Regions from separate parts of the Lysinibacillus sp. 1 U-2021 genome, predicted to be linked through region 2. Evidence: riboswitches for the same ligand, from Rfam matches in the RefSeq annotation. Region 2 holds a riboswitch; each other region holds the start of a gene.
The links. A riboswitch is a leader RNA that binds a small molecule or an ion and turns the genes downstream of it on or off. The one in region 2 is predicted to bind S-adenosylmethionine.
Positions count from the first base shown of each region.

Region 1 (5,103 bases), 580 kb from region 2:
TGATTGCCATCCGTGAGCCAAGCATAGCCCCACCAATTTGCGCAATGCCCATGACTAGACCATAAACATAATGAATTTGACCTAAGTAAGCAAACATACAAACACCAGCCACATTACTTGCCAAATTTAAAAACTTTGCATTACCAGCCGCCTTTAAAAAATCAAAGCCTACCAGTAAGAAGCTAAAGATTAAAAACGACCCTGTCCCAGGACCAAGAAATCCATCATAAAAACCAATAGCAAATAATAGCAGCATAAATAAAAACAAATGTTTTTTAGATAGATTTTTTACGGTAGAGACGGCACCCCAATCCTTTTTAAAGATCGTATATACCCCAACAGCCGCCAGCATAACAAGCATTAATGGCTTTAGTAATGCTGGATTAATCAGATGCACAGTCCAAGCACCACATAATGATCCGATAAATGCTAGTGGAAAATATTTGAGGACAGAGCGAATGTCCAGCTGGCCAGAACGATAGAAAGAAATAGAGGAAGTGAGCGAGCCCATAGCTCCTGCTAGTTTGTTCGTGGCAACCGCAGCAGCTGGATTGAGCCCAACAAATAGTAAGGCTGGTAGTGAAATTAAACCGCCCCCTCCCACTACTGAGTCAACAAAAGCCGCCAGAAATCCAAAAGAAATTAATAGTATGAGAATATGTACATCGATTTCAAACAACATATGACACCTCTTTATAATTAGTTACTACTGAAATAGTAACTAAATTTATTTGCGCTGTAAACCCCATTTTTTCATTGGCAAATCTTCACATTGGTAGCCTATAATAAAGATAATGGAGGGATTACATGGAGGAATTAATCACCCAGCTGAAAGAAATGGGTTTTACAGAATATGAAGCAAAGGCCTATACGGCACTTGTTCAGCAAAGTCATGTCAGTGCCTATCAGGTAAGTAAAAATTCTGGCATACCACGTGCAAGAGTGTATGATATTTTAAATATCCTTGTAGAAAAGGGCATCGTGTTAAAAGAAGAGACCGCAGAACAAACGACCTATTCGGCAATGCCTGTGTCTGTGTTCTTACAGCAAATGCAACAGCGCTGGGAGTCGAATTTTACGTCTATAAGCGGGAAATTAGAGAAATTAGAGGAAAAAGTACAGGAAGCTGAGCCTAAAGTGGTCATGCTGAAGGGCAAGGAATCCATTATCAACTATTGTCAGTCACTTCTAAAGAAGGCGAAGAAAAAAGTGATGCTGTCGATGTGGGAAGATATGTATGATGCCTTACGTGAAGATTTGCAAGAGGTGGCGCTGCATGTTCCTGTTCATGGCATTACGTTGTATGTAGGAGAGCATCTCGCCTCAATTGACCAGCATAGAGCCACACATTATACAAAAAAAGCGTCTACACCGCATTGGTTTATCTTATCGATAGATGGTCAGGAAATGATTTATGGTCATTCTCCATCTACCCAAGAGACGGCCTTTATCACCAATGATCCGGTTCATATTTATTTGTTAGAGGATTATATATGGCATGATGTGCTCATCAATCGGTTAGTAAAACGTGATGATCAGGAGTTAGAAGACTGGATTGCTAAGGAGCGTAAAGCTTTTTTCTTAGAATAGTCGTATAAGGAAGGGGAGTTACGTGAAAAAATTCGTGTTGCTAGGTTTAATAAGCCTACTAATGCTAGGAGCCTGTAATGCTACACCACCTACCGATCCACCAACGATTCATGAGCTAACGGTTGTCCCAGATAATGTCCAAAAAAATATCGTTTCTAATGACAGAATACAACTATTGCATGAAAAGGATGCTCCATATTACCTTGTTTATTATTCAAAAGGGAATGTATTGGCAAGTATTACAGTTGAGGGAAATAGGCTTATCATCCAATTAGAAGAAGGCAGCGAGCAAAGGAAAGAGGCTCAGCCCTATGTTTTTCAAATCAACGTCAAGAATCCTGAGCTTGATACCATTGATTTGCGAATAAACGGTCAGAGTACGCCCATTGATCGTATGACCATTATGTAATAAAAGAAACCGAAATCCCTTTAGATGAGATTTCGGTTTCTTTACGTGATGTCTAATAAAAGACTTTATCTACGTTATATTTAGAGCGGAAAGTATTAATCGCATATGTTTCGTAAATTTCACGTTCCATTGGGTCTTCTACTTCATAGACTTCAATTTTGAACACTTCTTCACGATGGTTTTTCATCGGAGATACATTATCCTCGAAATGTTTTTTAATACGTTGACGAATTTTACGTGCTTTCCCAACAAACAATAGCTCATTCTTGTCATTATAGAATAAGAAAATGCCGCCTTTATCACGTGTGATTTTATGGAAGTCAATAAAACCGAAGTAAGGTGTGATTGGCACATCACCTGGTTTTAAATCTTGTTCACGTTGACGGATTACTAGATCTGGTTTTGGAAATTCAATTTTAATCAAACTATTCACGTTCCTCTCTCTTACTAAAAGTATATGGTAACATAATTACGGCATGTTTACCATAAATTTTAAATGTAGAAACACCACATATAGCAAGCTTAGTGTACATCAAATGAGCAAGGAACATGCACATGAATCACAAAATATTCGATGAATTATTGATATTCTAACTAGTTCGTGTTACAATTCAAGATAATTAAATAATCTTATCAAGAGAAGCTGAGGGATTTGGCCCGATGACGCTTCAGCAACCTCTAACGATTGTTAGAAAGGTGCTAATTCCAGCAAAGGATTTTTTCCTTTGAGAGATAAGAGTGGACGTGAAAAAAATCCTTCTCATTCTATCTCGTATGGAATGAGGAGGATTTTTTAATTTCGTTGCAATGTACGCAAGTTAGGTTTGCTAAAAGAGAGTGATTATAGAGAGGGGAAAGCAAGATGCCAATTAATATTCCGAAAAATTTACCAGCTGGAGAACATTTACGTGAGGAAAAAATCTTCGTCATGGAAGAAGATCGTGCGAAAACACAGCAAATCCGTCCATTAAATATATTAATATTAAATCTAATGCCTGAAAAAGAAAAAACTGAGCTCCAATTATTACGTTTATTGGGGAATACACCATTACAGGTGAATATTACCTTTTTGAATACAGCCACTCACGAGTCTAAAAATGTGAGTAAATCCCATTTGCAGCTTTTCTACACAACGTTCAATCAGATTCGACACCGACGCTATGATGGTATGATTATAACTGGTGCACCAGTAGAAAAAATGGCTTTTGAAGAGGTCAACTATTGGCAGGAAATTTCAGAAATTATGGATTGGTCTAAAAAGAATGTGACATCCGTGCTACATATATGTTGGGGGGCACAGGCTGCATTGTATCATCATTATGGCATTGGGAAGGTTGAGCTCTCTGCTAAATGCTCAGGCGTCTATTCCCATGTGATTACAGATTTAACTGTAGATTTGGTACGTGGCTTTAGTGATTTATTTACTGCGCCCCATTCACGCTATACATCTGTTTCGATTGACGAGGTTCGCAATCATCCAGATCTACGATTATTATCCTATTCAGAGGATGCTGGGGTATTTATTGTACAATCAAAAGATAATAAAAATATTATGATTACGGGCCATCTAGAGTATGATGCGACAACGCTAGCCGATGAGTACAGTCGCGATGTGGCGAAGGGCATAGATATCGCCGTTCCTGTGAACTACTTCCCGAATGACGATCCTACACAAGTGCCAATGAATACATGGCGTGCCCATACGCATCTATTATTCTCTAACTGGTTGAACTACTATGTTTACCAAGAAACACCATATGAATGGGATTTTGTAGATGAAATCGAATATCATATTTAATTAATAAAACGTCTAATTTCTTTTCTAGCTTAGAAGAAATTAGACGTTTTGATTGTCATTTTCTGTTTCCTGCTGAGGTGTTTCGTTATTTTGAGCCTTGGATTTACGATTGCGAATAACTACTACAATCAGCAAAAGTATAGGTAATAAAATGGTGAAAATAAAGGAAAAGATTGGCCAAATTTCATTATTATAATTAGTAGAATGCACAATATCTGGATGAACAATTTGAGAAAGTCCAATAACAATTATACCCATCGGTATAATGAGTGGACGATGATCCTTGATCTTCAATATTTGTGCAAGTCCAACAACGGTCGTATAGAAATACATAAATGTACGAATATATATAGACGAAATCCACATAAATGCCATAATGATTTCTATGCGCTGCAAAAAATTCCCTATAGATATTCTTTGTGCTAAGGCATAGCTAGGAAATGTCCTTGATGCAGTGTTTTCAGGACCTAATACAAGAATCGATAGGACAATCAACGTAACTAAGACGATTCCGCCAAAAATTGCCCCAATATATAGCCCTTTCTGTGCAGACGGCTGTACATTGACGCCAGTAGGATAGAGCATCAATAATACAATTAATGGAAAGGAAAAGATACTCATAAAGCGTGCAATACTATAAAACATAGATGCTTTGGTCGCTTCTAGTAGAGGCTGAATATTCTCAAATGTAATTTGAGGGGTAATACTAAGGACGAAAAAAATAAAAATAAAGGTAAACAATGGGAAGAGGATTTCTGCCGAACGGGCAAAGGTCTCAATCCCTAAATAAGCGGCATACATAATAAGGATGCTGAACAGTAGGGCAAATGCTAATGTCGGTGTCTCTGGCATTACTTCCGTTTTCATGAAAATACCGATAAAATAGAGTAATTCTCCAGCCGAAAGAAAGGTCATAATTAGGAAACAAATTGCTGTGATTTTCCCAAAAAAACGCCCAAGTATTTTTTCATTGGCCTCGATAAAGTTTAGGGACGGTGTTTGATTGGCCAGTGTTAAAAATAATTTTAGTACCAGTAAACTAAGCAGAACACCAATGCTTGCCGCTATCCAAGCATCTTGCTTAGCGGCACCAGTAATACTCGAAGGGATAATTAAAATCGCTGTACCGATAGAATAGAGGAAGGTAACGACTGTAAACTGTCTTGAACTAATTATCTCTTTTTCCATCAAGCTACCCTCCGTTTCTTAGTCCATCTTTCTATTTTGTGAATGACACAATGTAATCCCTAATCGGTGTGAAGATAAAGGTAATCAAATCTAATGGGCTAGGAATATGGATTTTAAG
Region 1 covers NZ_CP123966.1:236,644-241,746, reverse strand. Annotated here, with positions in the region: gene QH639_RS01250 (TSUP family transporter) at 1-682, opposite strand, end outside; gene QH639_RS01245 (TrmB family transcriptional regulator) at 808-1,590, shown strand; gene QH639_RS01240 (hypothetical protein) at 1,613-1,999, shown strand; gene QH639_RS01235 (nucleotide excision repair endonuclease) at 2,052-2,423, opposite strand; SAM riboswitch class I at 2,627-2,738, shown strand; gene metA (homoserine O-acetyltransferase MetA) at 2,862-3,797, shown strand; gene QH639_RS01225 (GerAB/ArcD/ProY family transporter) at 3,837-4,985, opposite strand; gene QH639_RS01220 (hypothetical protein) at 5,017-5,103, opposite strand, start outside.
Region 1: linked by a shared signal. The riboswitch ahead of metA (homoserine O-acetyltransferase MetA) and the one ahead of metK (methionine adenosyltransferase) in region 2 are both predicted to bind S-adenosylmethionine.

Region 2 (5,103 bases):
TTTTCTATGTAAAAGGCCGGTCCACCACGATATTCTGTATCTTTCTCTTCTTTATAGATTTGAGCTAATGTTGACTCTACATACGCGGTAGCCGCACCTATGAAAGCGATTGCCCACATCCAAAAGACAGCACCAGGTCCTCCCATTCCAATCGCTGTCGCAGTACCAGCAATATTACCTGTACCTACACGTCCTGATAATGCGATAGACATTGCTTGGAATGAAGATATTCCCTTTTCTGACTTCTCCCCTTTAAACATTAAAACAAACATATCTTTAATGTGCCTTACTTGTAGGAACCTTGTAATAATTGAGAAAAATAACCCAATTAATAAGATGCCATAAATAAACCATGGTCCCCATAAAATACCATTCAACTTCTCTACAATTACATCCATTTTACCCCTCCAATTTGAATTACCTTACTTTAAGTCATTATAGTATTACACTTTTCTGAAAATTACAATATTATTTTTAAGTAACAATATTTAAGTAAGTAACCTAGTAAATGGAAGGGTATAAACCTATTTAATTATATAACCAATTCTTCGAAGAGCATTATTAATAAAATCTCGTATATACATAAAAATCTCTTCGCGCTCTCCCTCATGAAATAAATTATGATAACAATTTGCCCATTCTTTAAACTGAAATTCCGTGAATTCCTGTTGATGAAGCCAATTTCGAGTTTGGCGAGTGTCCGTAATTTTATCCTTCTCAGCTGTCATAATTAGCATAGGCATATTAGGCATTTCACCTTTAGGCAGCATCACTAAATTTTTCATCATCTGCTGAAGTTCTCGATACCATTTCACAGAAACAACAGACATGAGCGGTACATCATCTTTCATTTCTTCTCTGCCTTCAACACTACGCGTTAATTTCTCTAATGTAATATCATGTGTCAATTTAACATTGGCCGTTAACGCACTTAGACTTGTTAAAGCATTTGTTAATTTACCTGGTAATAGCTTTAGTTGCAACCAAGGTGATGTTAAAATAATGCCTGCACATTCATATTGTCTCTTTTGCAGTGTATGGAGGATTAATGTTGCACCTAGTCCATGCCCTATTACAAAGGTTGGTAAATTATATGAAAAAGCATTTTCAATCAGGTTTCTTGTATACTTATTGTACAATTTGAAGTCTTCATCATGGACTCGAGCAAACCTTGCATTACCCCCATGATTCGGTAAATCTCCCATGACTATGTGGAAGCCTTCTAATCTTAATTTCTCTATCAGCCATGCATACCAACGGTGATTTTCATAAGCACCATGAAGAATAGCAATCACAGCTTTTGCTTGTCCATCAGCTTCCCATTTCCACATTACATAGTCCTCCTAAAAAATGATTACACTTTGATTATATCGAAATAAATAGCACATTTTAATTTTATATTTCCATAAAGTTGCGTATTTGATACGATAATACTACATTATAGAAAGAAAAGAGGCGATTTTCATGATTTATCCATTTAAAGATAAAACGCCAAAGATCGATCCGTCTGTTTTCATTGCTGATTACGCAACTGTTACGGGCGACGTAACAATTGGCACCGAAACAACTATTTGGTTTAATACGGTTATTCGTGGTGATGTTTCCCCAACGATTATTGGTAAACGTGTCAGTATCCAGGATCTTTGCTGTTTACACCAAAGCCCAAAATATCCGCTCATTATTGAAGATGAGGTAACAGTTGGACACCAAGTCACTTTACATAGTTGTACAATTCGCAAAAATGCCTTAATTGGTATGGGATCCATTATTTTAGACGGAGCTGAGATTGGAGAAGGTGCATTTATTGGAGCTGGAAGCCTAGTACCTCCTGGTAAAGTCATTCCTCCAAATAGTTTAGCATTAGGTCGTCCAGCAAAAGTTGTCCGAGAATTAAATGCTGAAGATAAAGAGGATATGGAACGCATCGTACGAGAATACGCAGAAAAAGGTCAATATTATAAATCACTTCAGAAATAAATAACCTACACAAAAAATCAATACTAACGAAAAAATCCCTCGCGTTTTCGTGTACCGAATATGTTCACGAATCCTAGCGAGGTATTTTTGTAAAAAAAACAAAAGGAGCAATGTTGCCCCTTTGCTTATTAATACATCAGAATAATTTTCTAATGACTTCATTACTTTAGTTCAATAGTTTATAAACGTGCTTTTTCTCGTAGCGCGTCTGCTTTATCAATTTGCTCCCATGGTACATTTAAATCTGTACGACCAAAATGTCCATACGCAGCAGTTTGTTTATAAATTGGACGACGAAGATCAAGCATTTTAATGATACCTGCTGGGCGTAGATCGAATAGCTCGCGTACCCATTCAACGATTTCGCTTTCTTTCACTCTACCTGTGCCAAATGTATCGACAGCAATGGAAACAGGCTGAGCAACGCCAATCGCATAGGCAAGTTGCACTTCAGCACGCTCTGCTAAGCCAGCTGCTACGATGTTTTTCGCTACATAACGTGCTGCATATGCCGCCGAACGGTCTACCTTGGTTGCATCCTTACCTGAGAAGGCACCACCACCGTGACGTGCATAACCACCGTATGTATCAACAATGATTTTACGCCCTGTTAATCCAGCATCACCTTTTGGCCCACCAATTACAAAACGGCCAGTTGGATTGATGAAGTATTTCGTATTAGCATCTAATAATTCACTCGGTACAACTGGTGCAATAACAAATTCTTTTAAATCTGCTTGAATTTGTTCAAGTGTTGCTTCTTCATCATGCTGTGTTGAAATAACAATTGTATCCACGCGAACCGGTACATTATTGTCATCATATTCAATCGTTACTTGCGTTTTACCATCAGGACGCAAATAGGCAAGTTCCCCTGATTTACGTACTTCTGTTAAACGGCGTGCTAATTTGTGTGCCAAGCTAATTGGTAATGGCATTAGCTCTGGTGTTTCATTACATGCATAGCCAAACATTAAGCCTTGGTCACCAGCACCAATTGCTTCTATGTCAGCATCTGTCATAGAGCCTTCACGTGCCTCTAATGCCTGATCAACACCTTGAGCAATATCAGGTGATTGTTCGCCAATTGCCACAAGCACCGCTAAGTTCTCTGCATCAAAGCCATATTTACCTCGTGTATAGCCAATTTCAGCTACAGTGTCACGAACAATACCTTTAATATCCACATAAGTAGAAGTAGTAATTTCTCCTGCTACTAATACTAATCCTGTTGTTACAGTTGTTTCACACGCTACACGTGCATTTGGATCTTCTGCTAAAATAGCATCTAAAATGGCATCCGAGATTTGGTCACAAATCTTATCTGGATGTCCTTCTGTTACACTCTCTGATGTAAACAGTCGACGGTTTGTCATTTGGTTTTCCTCCTAAATACTCTTACAATAAGTAGTTGTGTATGAATACGGTACTCATTACCCATGTCAAGTCCGCTCCTAAGGATTGAACTCTCAAGCCGTTACTGCTGCTTTTAACACGAGGATTTCGAAAGATCCGTCATTATAATAAGGAAAGAACTACATATACTTACCTTTACATTGATTTTTAACAATAAAAAAATCCTTTTCTCACGTTACTTTACATGAGGAAAGGAATAATGACTGCGTAACCTTTCACTCTTATCGTTCAAGGGATGTTCCCTTGCATCAGGTTGGCACCAACGCATGTCGTGAAATAGTTCATGCAGGTTGCCGGGTTTCACAGGGCCTGACCCTCCACCAGCTCGGGATAAGAGTATCCGTTCAATCTCATGTTACTGAAAAGGTCGAACGTTGTCAAATATTTTCTTATGTATTACTGTATAGAAAGGAAAGAACTTATTACACAAAAACTTTTCATACTTGGATGATGATGTAAATAGAAGCAAATTAATCCCTACAACATACCTAGCTACTTGTGGTAACATATGTGTGGCTCAATTTTCGTGCCTAATTACAGTAGGATTGATGGTATTCTACTCGAAAAACATTATTTTTTGTCAGTTTATTGAAAAGTGGTAAAAACTCTAAAATAATTTCTTAATTAGTATAGATTATTTAAGCAATTGTGTTATACTATTTTTGAAATTAAGAAAAAATCCCTCTAAATCAAGGGAATACTATAAAAAAGGATGGTATTTAATCGATGAATTCAGTAGAAATTGCAAACGAACTGAAGGAATTATTAAACGGCGGTAACATTAATGTTCAACTTTCAGTACCACAATTAGCAGAAAAAGCTACATCTCGTGGTGAAGCAATGTTAACAGTAGATGGCGCAGTTCGTGCAGAAACTGGCAAATACACTGGTCGTTCACCTAAAGATAAATATACGGTAGAAGAAGAAAGCACAAAAGATCAAATTGACTGGGGTAAAGTCAACCAACCGATTTCTTCTGAAGTGTTCGATAACCTATATGTAAAAGTAATAAAATATTTAAAAGAACGTGACGAGTTATTCGTATTCAAAGGCTTTGCAGGTGCTGACAAAGATTCACAATTAAGCATTCAAGTTATTAATGAATACGCATGGCACAATCTTTTTGCTCATCAATTATTTATCCGTCCAACAGCAGATGAATTAGCTTCTCATGTTGCTGACTTCACTGTCATCTCAGCTCCTAACTTTAAAGCAGATCCTGCGGTTGATGGTACTGCTTCTGAAACATTCATCATCGTATCACTTGAAAAGAAAATTATTTTAATTGGTGGTACAGAATATGCTGGTGAAATGAAAAAATCTATCTTTGGTATCATGAACTACTTATTACCACAACAAGGTATTCTTTCAATGCACTGCTCAGCAAACGTTGGTGAAGCTGGCGATGTAGCGTTATTCTTCGGTCTATCTGGTACTGGTAAAACGACGTTATCAGCTGATCCTGATCGTAAGCTAATCGGTGACGATGAACACGGTTGGTCTGATAATGGTGTATTCAACATTGAGGGTGGCTGCTATGCAAAAACAATCAACCTTTCTGCTGAAAAAGAACCAGAAATCTACAATGCGATTCGCTTCGGCTCTGTATTAGAAAACGTAGCTGTTGATCCAGAAACGCGTATTTGTGACTATGATGACGGATCACTAACAGAAAATACTCGTGTAGCTTATCCAATCCAATACATCGAA
Region 2 covers NZ_CP123966.1:818,942-824,044, reverse strand. Annotated here, with positions in the region: gene QH639_RS04380 (alanine/glycine:cation symporter family protein) at 1-398, opposite strand, end outside; gene QH639_RS04375 (alpha/beta hydrolase) at 525-1,331, opposite strand; gene QH639_RS04370 (gamma carbonic anhydrase) at 1,465-1,977, shown strand; gene metK (methionine adenosyltransferase) at 2,157-3,353, opposite strand; SAM riboswitch class I at 3,612-3,730, opposite strand; gene pckA (phosphoenolpyruvate carboxykinase (ATP)) at 4,120-5,103, shown strand, end outside.

Region 3 (5,103 bases), 1.9 Mb from region 2:
ATTCTACCACAGTGCCATCTGGTCTTGTTCTGCTACATGCATCTGGTCCATATACTTCATAGCCCAATGCTCGCAAGCGTCGACCCTCTTCCTCAATATTTTTTGTGCGCAGAGCAATTCGAGAAAATCCCTGGCGCTCTTGGTCACGTTTAAACGTATAATGTAGGGAATATGGGTATTGTGCCGCTTGCTCAAATAAATCACGATCATAGATAGCAATTTGTTCAATATAGCTTAAGCCAAAGTAGCTTAACGTATTATAAGTCCCCCACATCGTGTGCTGCCCACCATTCACTGTATGGACATTTCGTTTATTGAAGAAAACCTTTATATTTTCTGGTGATTCCACTTGATGAACCAAATGATCAAAATATAAAGTCATGGCCATTCCCCTTTCTTTCCCCATTACCTTTACCTGTATGTTTGATTAGTTTAAAATTTACTCAAGAAAAGGAGTTACTAGTAGGATATGAAAAAAAGTTTCGTTTACCTACAAACTCCGTTCACTAATTTCATAAAGAGGTGATTTGAATGACAGATTTAGTAGCTGCTTTTAAATTGGCATTAGGTAATTATCCTACAGGCGTAACAGTTGTCACGACATGTCATGACACAAAACCGATTGGCTTAACCGTCAATTCCTTTGCATCTGTTTCAATCGACCCGCTCCTTATTTTGTGGTCACTCGATAAAAAATCTCAGCTCCATCCTTATTTCACGACTGCGCCAAATTTTGCGGTCAATATTTTAGCGAGTGATCAAGAGCATTTATGTACACTATTTGCCAGTAAAATCCCTGATCGCTTTGCACAAGCAAAATGGTCAACTTCCTCTTTAGGACTACCGATTTTACATGATACAGCAGCTAATTTACAATGTAAAACATTTCAGCAAATCGATGCTGGCGACCATACCATTTTTATTGGGCAGGTCGTAGACATTACAAATGCTCAAAAAGAGCCTTTGCTTTATCATCGCCGTCATATCGGTCCCATACCAAAAAGCTTTTATAGCTAGCCTTTACACAAAAAAAGGGCCACTTGTAAGCACAGGAAATCCTTCATGCTTATAGGTGGCCGTTTGACATAAGTTCTACTGAAATCATTGTTATTTTTTCTGCGGAAATCTCTGCTTTTCAAGCCTATTAATTTGCACAATCACACCATCTTGAATCGTAATATGCACTTCACCAAATTCAAGATTTTGAATCGCCTTCGCAATTGCCTCTAGTTTCTTATCATCTACTTTTACTGACTGAGCCATACGATACACCCCTTCTTTTTTATCCTTATTGTTCATAAAGAGGCCAACGCATCAAACTGATTGATAGCCCCTCCTATCTCTCAGACACCATCTGTTGGATTTGGCACCTGTTGTTCGGTTGCCGAGGCTTCATTGGGCCAAGTCCCTCCACCTCTCTTGATAAGAGTACTGCGTTTCTTGAAAATAATTCTATAATTCTGCTATAGGAATGTCAATACAAAATATTAGAAAACCTAGTTGAATACTATGCAATATGTCGTTTAGATTAAAAGACTCCCTATACCTAAAGTATTTTATGCCTAGTCAGTGAGAAATAGATGGCAATCCATTAATTTATTACAAGCTCCATTTCCTCATCATGAATTCAAGTGGGCCTCGATGATGTTTAGTCCTCCACCATACAGAAACCACGACACATCCTAAAAAATAACAGCAGGCATACAGCATGGAAAAAGCAAGTGTTTGGTTCTCCAGCTTTTGGCAAATAATTAGTATTCCAATGCCTATAACAACATGGCCAACATAATGCGTTAAAGACATTTGTCCAGTTAATATGAAAGATTGAATAACTTTATTTTTACATGTCTCTACAAGATAGATGGAGCCAACAATGATAACAATAGCCGAAGCCGAATTAGAGAGGACATACATCATATTCGGTGGAATCGGTCCTGTATCAAATAAATACAATGCACTCTCTACATCTAATAAATGAATGGTTGTCATCTTAATGAATAACGTTGAACAAGTCTCAGTCACGATGACTAGCAATAAGCCTATCACCAGTAAGTTTTTTCTTAATGTATGATTTGTTAAATCTAATGTGCCCATTACCATCCCTATCAGAAAGAAGCAAATCCAGGGGAATAGTGGATGATAGCCATTAAACATCAAATTTCTTATAAATCCAGCTGGTGTCCAAAAATCAAGATACTCTAGTAGCACATATGTTGGATGCCAACCAGCAAGGTAACTAAATTGAATTTGAAGCCATTGTGAAAGGATAAGGATGGCACCAATTATGAAGATCATCATTTTCTTGGATTGGGCAATCAAACAAGCAGCAACAAACATATACACGCCATAATAATGTAAGATATCTCCTGTCCAGCCGATTGCATATAATATAATCCCTATCGTAAATAACAAAAGCGCCCTCTTCCACAAAGTAAGTCGATTTTGACGAAGAAGGATTGGGTCCTTACTCTCTCTAGCCTGACGAGTCATTAAGGCTGTCCCTATTCCTGCTAGCATGACAAATACGGCCGAAGCACGTCCCTCGAAAAGATGTTGGAAGGCCATTAACCATGTTGAACCATTCGTTGTAGAACCTGTTATGACGCCAAAATTGACAATGAACATGCCAAGCATGGCGAGAGCTCTTGCAAAATCAAGACCTTCAATGCGCCGATCATCATTTCTTTTTGTCATCTTTGCCCCCTTGGATAACGCTATTCACTGCCTCCTTCCAAATAGCCCTATAGTTCAATTGGTTGCCTGTTAACATGAAATTACCGATATTATCATAGACGAGGGCTAGCATCTGTGCCTTCGCTTCTATATGGGGAGTATCCTCTAGCACGCCTAGCTGTACGCCATATCGTAGGATAGCAACAAAGCTCGTTAAAAAGCTTGTTTCTAGCTCTACTAATTGTCTTTTATAGTTTTCATCGCGGGCCGCTAATAGTACATATTGATTAAATATTTTATTAAAATAAGGGTCCTTGTCCTGTGCCTCAATAGATTTATAGCCTAGCTTAAGTAATTCCTCCTTAAAATTAGCAGAAGAAAGCTCTTTATACTCCACAGCGACATCATGTTGAATTTCTTTATACAATTCATCAAATATGAAAGCGATTAATTGATCTTTTGATTGAAAATAATAGTAAATGGCTGGTTTTGAAATACCGACCTCTGTAGCAATCATTGCTAAGCTTGTTTTTTCAAATCCATTTTCCGCAAACATCCCATAAGCAATTTCTATAATCTTTTGAAAAGTTTGTTCTTTATTTCCCATTATTACCCTCCTTTTTTACCGACCGTTAAGTAAATATTATAGGATGCTAACCTTTTAGACAAGAAAAAACTGCGTAGAAATATTTCTCTACACAGTTCATATTTATTGATTTTGTAAATACATCATTAAAGCTTCTGCTGTTTTTTGCTTGCCCATTACTTTAAGAGGCTGTCCATCAGCAGGTACAATCCAATGAGGTTCATCCCCCCCATATAAAGACTGAGAGCTATTTGCTACCATAAATTGTGCATTGGCTGTTTCCATACGCAGTCTGGCACGAGCTAACAAGAATTCCTCATCATTCGTTGCTTCGAGCTTAAAGCCTACTAACGTTACATTCGGTTGCCATCCCTTAATTTGACCTAATACTTTTGGTGCTTTTTTAAAATGAATAATAGGTGGTTCGTCAGAAGGCATTTTCCCCGTTTCCTCCATTAAATTACCTGATTGATCATATACTTTGTCAATGACCCAATCAGAGCCCGCAGCCGCCATAATGACGATATCGACATGTTGTTGTTGAACTGCATGACGCACCTTTTGTCCTAAATCCTCTATGCCTTCAAATTGAATCAATGTCATATCATTTTGGTTTTCTGGGAGCTGTGCAAAGTAACCATGCATGTATACTACGTTAGCGCCAGCAGCCAGCGCCGCCTCTGCTAAATAACACCCCATTGTGCCTTTTGATAAATTCGTATGACCTCGTACACGATCCCATTTTTCAAGTGTTCCCCCACTTGTAATGAGTACGGTTTTGCCCTGTAATGTCCCCATACACTCACCTATTTTCTGAAATATATACAAATACTATTTTAACGTAATGTAAGGATAGGCTTCAATAGCCACTATTTTAGGGAGCTGTTTTGTTCTTTTAGCCAAGCACTTAATATCTCTGCAAATTTCTTTGTGACGGGCGAAGCATGGTGTTTCATGGCAATACCAATTGTTCGGTAGCCACCTTGCTTTAATGGAATCGCTCTCAATGTTGGCGGTAAATTTTGAATAACCAACTGAGGTAAAATACTGATCCCTAAATGATGGGAAATCATGGAAAGAATCCCTACCTCCTCGGAAAGCTCAAAGCGGATATTCGGCTTAACATGATATTGCTCTAATAGCACCTTGACATCATTTGTCCCTTTATAGGAAGTCATAATAAATGGCATATCCTCTAAATCTACGATATCAATTTCTGTCTTATCAAACAATGGACTTTTATCCGAAACAATACATAATAATGGGTCTTGTTGGAGCTCAGTGAACTGATATTGCTCTGACTTTTGACCATTCAAAAATCCTGCTTCTACTTCACCACTTAAAAGCCATTGTTCAATTTCATAGTAATCTCCCTCTCGTAACTCCACCTGTATCCCTGGAAATTGATTATCCATAATTCGAACAATCTCTGGCATCCAATTGGAAGAAATACTCGATATCACACCAATTCGAACCTTACCTCGTGTCACGCCATGAATGTGAGCTGCTTCCTGTTGCAATAATTCTTGAGCATCCAAAACCTGACGCATTGCCCTTAGCATTGTTTGTCCCTCACTCGTTAATGTCACACCCACACGACTTCGATGAATGAGCGCAAAGCCAAACTCTTTTTCTAAACTCGACACGGCATGACTCACAGCAGATTGTGTTAACCCTAGCGCATCAGCTGCTTTTGTAAAGCTTGCCACCTCTGCCACCTTTGTTAAAATCTCATATTTCACTAAGCTCATCCGCAATCCCTCTATATACATGAATTTTTTTAATCCTATTCATTATAAACATTCGTTTTACTAATCACAACACAAGATATATAGTAATTTTTA
Region 3 covers NZ_CP123966.1:2,753,899-2,759,001, reverse strand. Annotated here, with positions in the region: gene QH639_RS14210 (VOC family protein) at 1-382, opposite strand, end outside; gene QH639_RS14205 (flavin reductase family protein) at 532-1,017, shown strand; gene QH639_RS14200 (YezD family protein) at 1,108-1,263, opposite strand; SAM riboswitch class I at 1,334-1,429, opposite strand; gene QH639_RS14195 (DUF418 domain-containing protein) at 1,600-2,694, opposite strand; gene QH639_RS14190 (TetR/AcrR family transcriptional regulator) at 2,678-3,280, opposite strand; gene QH639_RS14185 (phosphopantothenoylcysteine decarboxylase domain-containing protein) at 3,383-4,057, opposite strand; gene QH639_RS14180 (LysR family transcriptional regulator) at 4,129-5,010, opposite strand.
Region 3: linked by a shared signal. The riboswitch ahead of QH639_RS14200 (YezD family protein) and the one ahead of metK (methionine adenosyltransferase) in region 2 are both predicted to bind S-adenosylmethionine.

Region 4 (5,103 bases), 740 kb from region 2:
ATGTGACTAAACAATATCTGAACATAAATAGACGTCATAAAAAATACATAGTTTCTCATCAATTTAACTACAAATAAAAAAGAGTACCTAAGTCGTTAAACTTATGTACCCTTTTATAAAATTTCTAATTCTTATTTTACCGGTACTACTGCACCTTTCCACTCTTCTAAAATGAAGTCTTGGATTTCTTTAGATGTTAATACTTCTAATAATTTTTTAATTTCATGTTTTGTTTCATCACCTGCACGTACAGCGATGATGTTAACATATGGAGATTCTTTATCTTCAAGAGAAATAGCATCTTCAATTGGGTTTAAACCGTTATCGATGGCAAAGTTAGAATTGATAAGTACTGCATCGCCTTCATCATTTTCGTACATTTGTACAAGCATTTCTGGTGCAGTATTTGCATCGAATTTAAAGTTTTTAGGATTTTCTTCAATGTCCTTTAATTCTGCTGCTGTTTTATCAATGCCTTCTTTTAATTTAATTAAGCCTTTAGCCTCTAACAATGACAGCATACGACCATGGTCAGATACTGAGTTAGAAAGTAAAATTGTTGCGCCTTCAGGCAGGTCTTCTAACGTTTTATATTTTTTAGAGTAAATACCGATTGGTTCAATGTGAACGCCACCTGCATTAACGAAATCATAGCCATTGTCTTTAATTTGTAGCTCTAAGTAAGGAATGTGCTGGAAATAGTTTGCATCAATATCTTTTGACTCTAAATCTTGGTTTGGTAAAACATAATCTGTATATGTTTCAATTTCAAGATCAATACCTTCTTTAGCTAAGATCGGTTTTGCTTTGTCTAAAATAACTGCGTGTGGTGTATTAGAAGCACCTACTTTTAATGTTACGTTTTCTTTACTATCTGTTTGATTGCCAGATGCTGATTTTTCATCTTCTTTTTTATCTGTACCGCAAGCTGCTAATGCTAGTACAAGTATTGATAAAAATAATCCTGCTAGTAACTTTTTCATTTATGACACTCCCTTTTATTTGTTTTAAATATGTTAGCGGTAAAAACCGGAATAACCTCAATTTCGTGCTAGCGTTTATCAATTTTCTCAGTAATTAAATCACCAATCCATTGAATAATAAATACGACTACTAAGATAAAAATAGTTGCCATTAATGTCACATCTTGGCGGTTTCGCTGGAAGCCGTCTAAGAAAGCTAAGTTACCAAGACCACCTGCACCAATAATTCCTGCCATCGCTGTATAACCTACAAGAGCAACAGCCGTTACGGTGATACCAGAAATCAAAGCTGGTAATGATTCAGGAACCAATACTTTCCAAATAATTGTAGAAGTTTTCGCTCCCATTGAACGAGCCGCTTCAATGACACCTTTATCAATTTCACGTAACGCAATTAATACCATACGAGCATAAAACGGTGCTGCACCGATAATTAAAGCAGGTAACGCCGCATTGGCACCACGAATTGTACCTAGTAACAACTTCGTAAATGGAATTAATAAAATAATTAATACGATAAATGGAATGGAACGGAAAATATTAACGAGTGATCCCGTTAAAAAGTTAACGATTTTATTTGCCCATAACTGATTGGGACTAGTTAAAAATAGAACAATACCAATGACTAACCCAAGAATAAATGTCACAACCGTTGATATAGCTGTCATGTATAAAGTTTCATACGTAGCTTGCCACATATTTTCCCAGTCTACATTCGGAAAGAGATTAGTTAGCATTTTCAATCACCTCCGTCTGTACTTCCACTGTATTTAAATAACGAAGGGCTTCAGTGACGTTTTTCTGAGAGCCATCAATTTGCACAATCAATGTACCATATGCACCATTTTTTGTTTGTGAAATATTTCCGTGAACAATACTTACTTCTACATCAAATTGTTTCACAAGATGTGAGATGACTGGCTGTTCTGTTTTTTCACCAACAAAAATAAGTTTGACAAGTTGTCCAGTTGGATAGTTTGTTTTAATTTGTGCTACCGTATCCTGTGTTTCCTTAGTGTCTGTAATTTGAGATACAAACTTCTTAGTAATAGCCGCCTGTGGGGCTTGGAAGACTTGCAATACCTCACCACGTTCCACAATTTCGCCTGCCTCCATCACTGCTACACGATGACAAATTTTGCGAATGACATGCATTTCGTGGGTAATCAGGACGATAGTTAAGCCTAAGCGTTCATTTATATCAACGAGTAAATCAAGAATAGCATCCGTTGTTTCAGGATCGAGTGCCGATGTCGCCTCATCACATAGTAAAACCTCTGGATTATTCGCTAATGCACGTGCAATTCCTACACGCTGCTTTTGTCCACCAGAAAGCTGGGATGGATATGCCTTATCGCGCCCTTCTAAGCCTACAAGGGCAATTAATTCCTTCACACGTGCTTCACGTTGAGCCTTTGGGAAGCCTGCGATTTCTAAAGGGAATGCAATATTTTCGGCAACTGTTCTAGACCAAAGTAAATTGAAATGCTGGAAAATCATACTTACCTTTTGTCTAGCCGCTCTAAGCTTTTGCCCTTTTATCGATGAAAATTCTTGATTGTTCACCGTTACTGTTCCTGCTGTCGGTTTCTCTAAACCGTTTAATAAACGAATCATGGTACTTTTACCAGCACCACTATAGCCAATAATGCCAAAAATTTCACCTTTATTAATAGTAAGGTTGACGTCTTTGACTGCCGTTAATTCGCCATTTGCTGTTTTGTATTTCTTTGTAATATTTTGAAGCTGGATCATAGCGAATACTCCTTTTCTCATATAGAAAACCCCTTCACTCACAGACAAGTAGAAGGGGTCACGTATAATACGTTAAACCGTTCTCTCATCTTTCAAAGAAAAATCTTTGGGTGATTTGGCACCTTTTCACATTGTGATGGTTGCCGGGCTTCATAGGGCACTTCCCTCCGCCACTCTTCATAAGAGTTCGATATATTTAATGTTTTAGTAATATATTTGATACTTTACCACGCTAGTAAAGTTCAGTCAATTGATTTTTTTAACAATTCATATAAAAATGGTACGGATTGAAAAGCATAAATCTTTTCTGTCACTTTTCCGCCATCACTGATGAGTAGACATGGAACACTTTCAATTTGATGCTCATAAGCAATGTGTTCCAAAAAGTTGATATTTGCTTTACCAATTTGTAGCTGTGGCAGTAATTGTTCAATAATGGACATCATTTTAGATGCCACTGCACATGTTCCACACATCGGTGTATATAAATAAAATGCAGTTTTGTCTCCTGACTGTTTAGCCGCTTCCCACTGCTCTGTTGACCATTCTTCCATTTACTCACGCAACCTTACAAAATATATTCATTATGGATTGAAAAATGTGCTCGCAGTAAAATCATCGCTAGCACTTTTCTTGGTGTCGTTTCTACTTCCTTATATGTTGGCATTGTGCGCAGATGCTCAGCTTCTGGATAATGTCTGTCCATTAATGCACGTAGCTTATCGCCAGAAGTATCTGCATCAAAAAAAGTAAATAGCTCACAGCCCTCATAGGGATCCAGTAGTTCTTCTAATTGATGCACACCAATTGTACCATTCGTACATAGTATTGTAACATTCTCATTCAAAATAGGCTCAATTTGTAGCTTATCTGAGCGTCCTTCTACTATCAAGCATTTTCCCTCGAACATTACGCCACCTCCATTTAGAGATCCCCACTTATAAGTCATTATATAACAAAAAACGCCGGTAGTTTCCGACGTTTTTCGATTATAGCTTGTCTTATTCAGCGATCATTTCTTCGTATTGCTCTGCTGTCATTAGTTTCTCAACTTCTGATGCGTCAGCAGGCTCAACAACGATCATCCATGCTTTTTCATATGGTGATTCATTAACGAATTCTGGGCTATCTTCTAAATCTGCATTTACTTCCACTACAGTACCTGAGATTGGTGCATATAATTCAGAAACAGTTTTTACTGATTCTACGCTACCGAATGGATCATCTGTTTTGATTTCGTCGCCAACTTGTGGAAGCTCAACGAATACGATATCTCCTAATTCAGATTGTGCGAAGTGAGTAATACCAATACGTACTTTTCCATCTTCTACTTTTACCCATTCATGTTCTTCAGAGTATCGTAAGTCTTTAGGTGTGCTCATGCAAAAAACCCCTCCATAAATATGTAATATATTCACTTTCAGTGTGCCATACTTCTCCTATAAATACAAGGTTTAATACGGTTATTTCCAAGCTTGCTCAAAATCTACTTCTTTAAAACCTAAAGTAACTTTTTTTCCATCTGTCACGATGGGACGTTTCATTAACATGCCATCTGAAGCAAGTAGCTCAAGCTGCTCATCCTCCGTCATTTCCGCTAACTTGTCCTTTAAGCCAAGCTCACGATATTTCATGCCTGAGGTATTAAAAAATTTCTTCAAAGGCTGTCCACTAGCTTGCCAAATAGCTGTTAATTCTTCTTTAGTGGGAGGTTGCTCTGCGATATGTACCTCTTCATAGGCAACCTCATGCTCATTTAACCACTTCTGTGCCTTTTTACATGTTGTACATTTCGGATAATGGAAAAATTGAATCGTCATTACAATGCTCCTCTTCTGTCTTTTTCTGTAGTATACCATCATAGTTGTTTTCAATGGTGAACTTCACTCTTTTTTGTAAGTTTATCCACCAGTTGTGCAAATTTATCCGCTCCTTTTACGATTATCCATCTCATATAAAAAAACCTAGCTATCTTTTGCAGATAGCTAGGTTAAATTTGCACTATTATACAATATATTTTTCAGCATCAATTAATTTAACGGAAGCCTCACGCTTCTTCGCAATTAAATTGTATGGATTATTACGTGTTAGCTTACGCAGTGCAGATAATGTCATACGGGCTGCATCGCCATCCGCTGAAGCAAGAATTGTGTCTTTTGCTTCTTTTTCGATTTCTGAGAATGCTTCTTGGCAGAAAATTTGTGTGTATAGCAATTTTTGATGTGCTTTTTCAGCACCGTCACGAGCAATTGCTTTTTCTGTACGTAAGACAGCTGATTCCATTGCAAATAATTGGTTAGCTATATTCGCAATGTTTACCAATACTTCTTGCTCTTGATCAAGCTTTGCACCAAAGCGTTGTGCT
Region 4 covers NZ_CP123966.1:82,222-87,324, reverse strand. Annotated here, with positions in the region: gene QH639_RS00410 (MetQ/NlpA family ABC transporter substrate-binding protein) at 132-983, opposite strand; gene QH639_RS00405 (methionine ABC transporter permease) at 1,052-1,720, opposite strand; gene QH639_RS00400 (methionine ABC transporter ATP-binding protein) at 1,710-2,738, opposite strand; SAM riboswitch class I at 2,821-2,924, opposite strand; gene QH639_RS00395 (thioredoxin family protein) at 2,981-3,292, opposite strand; gene QH639_RS00390 (toprim domain-containing protein) at 3,307-3,648, opposite strand; gene gcvH (glycine cleavage system protein GcvH) at 3,740-4,120, opposite strand; gene QH639_RS00380 (arsenate reductase family protein) at 4,202-4,558, opposite strand; gene QH639_RS00375 (acyl-CoA dehydrogenase family protein) at 4,743-5,103, opposite strand, start outside.
Region 4: linked by a shared signal. The riboswitch ahead of QH639_RS00400 (methionine ABC transporter ATP-binding protein) and the one ahead of metK (methionine adenosyltransferase) in region 2 are both predicted to bind S-adenosylmethionine.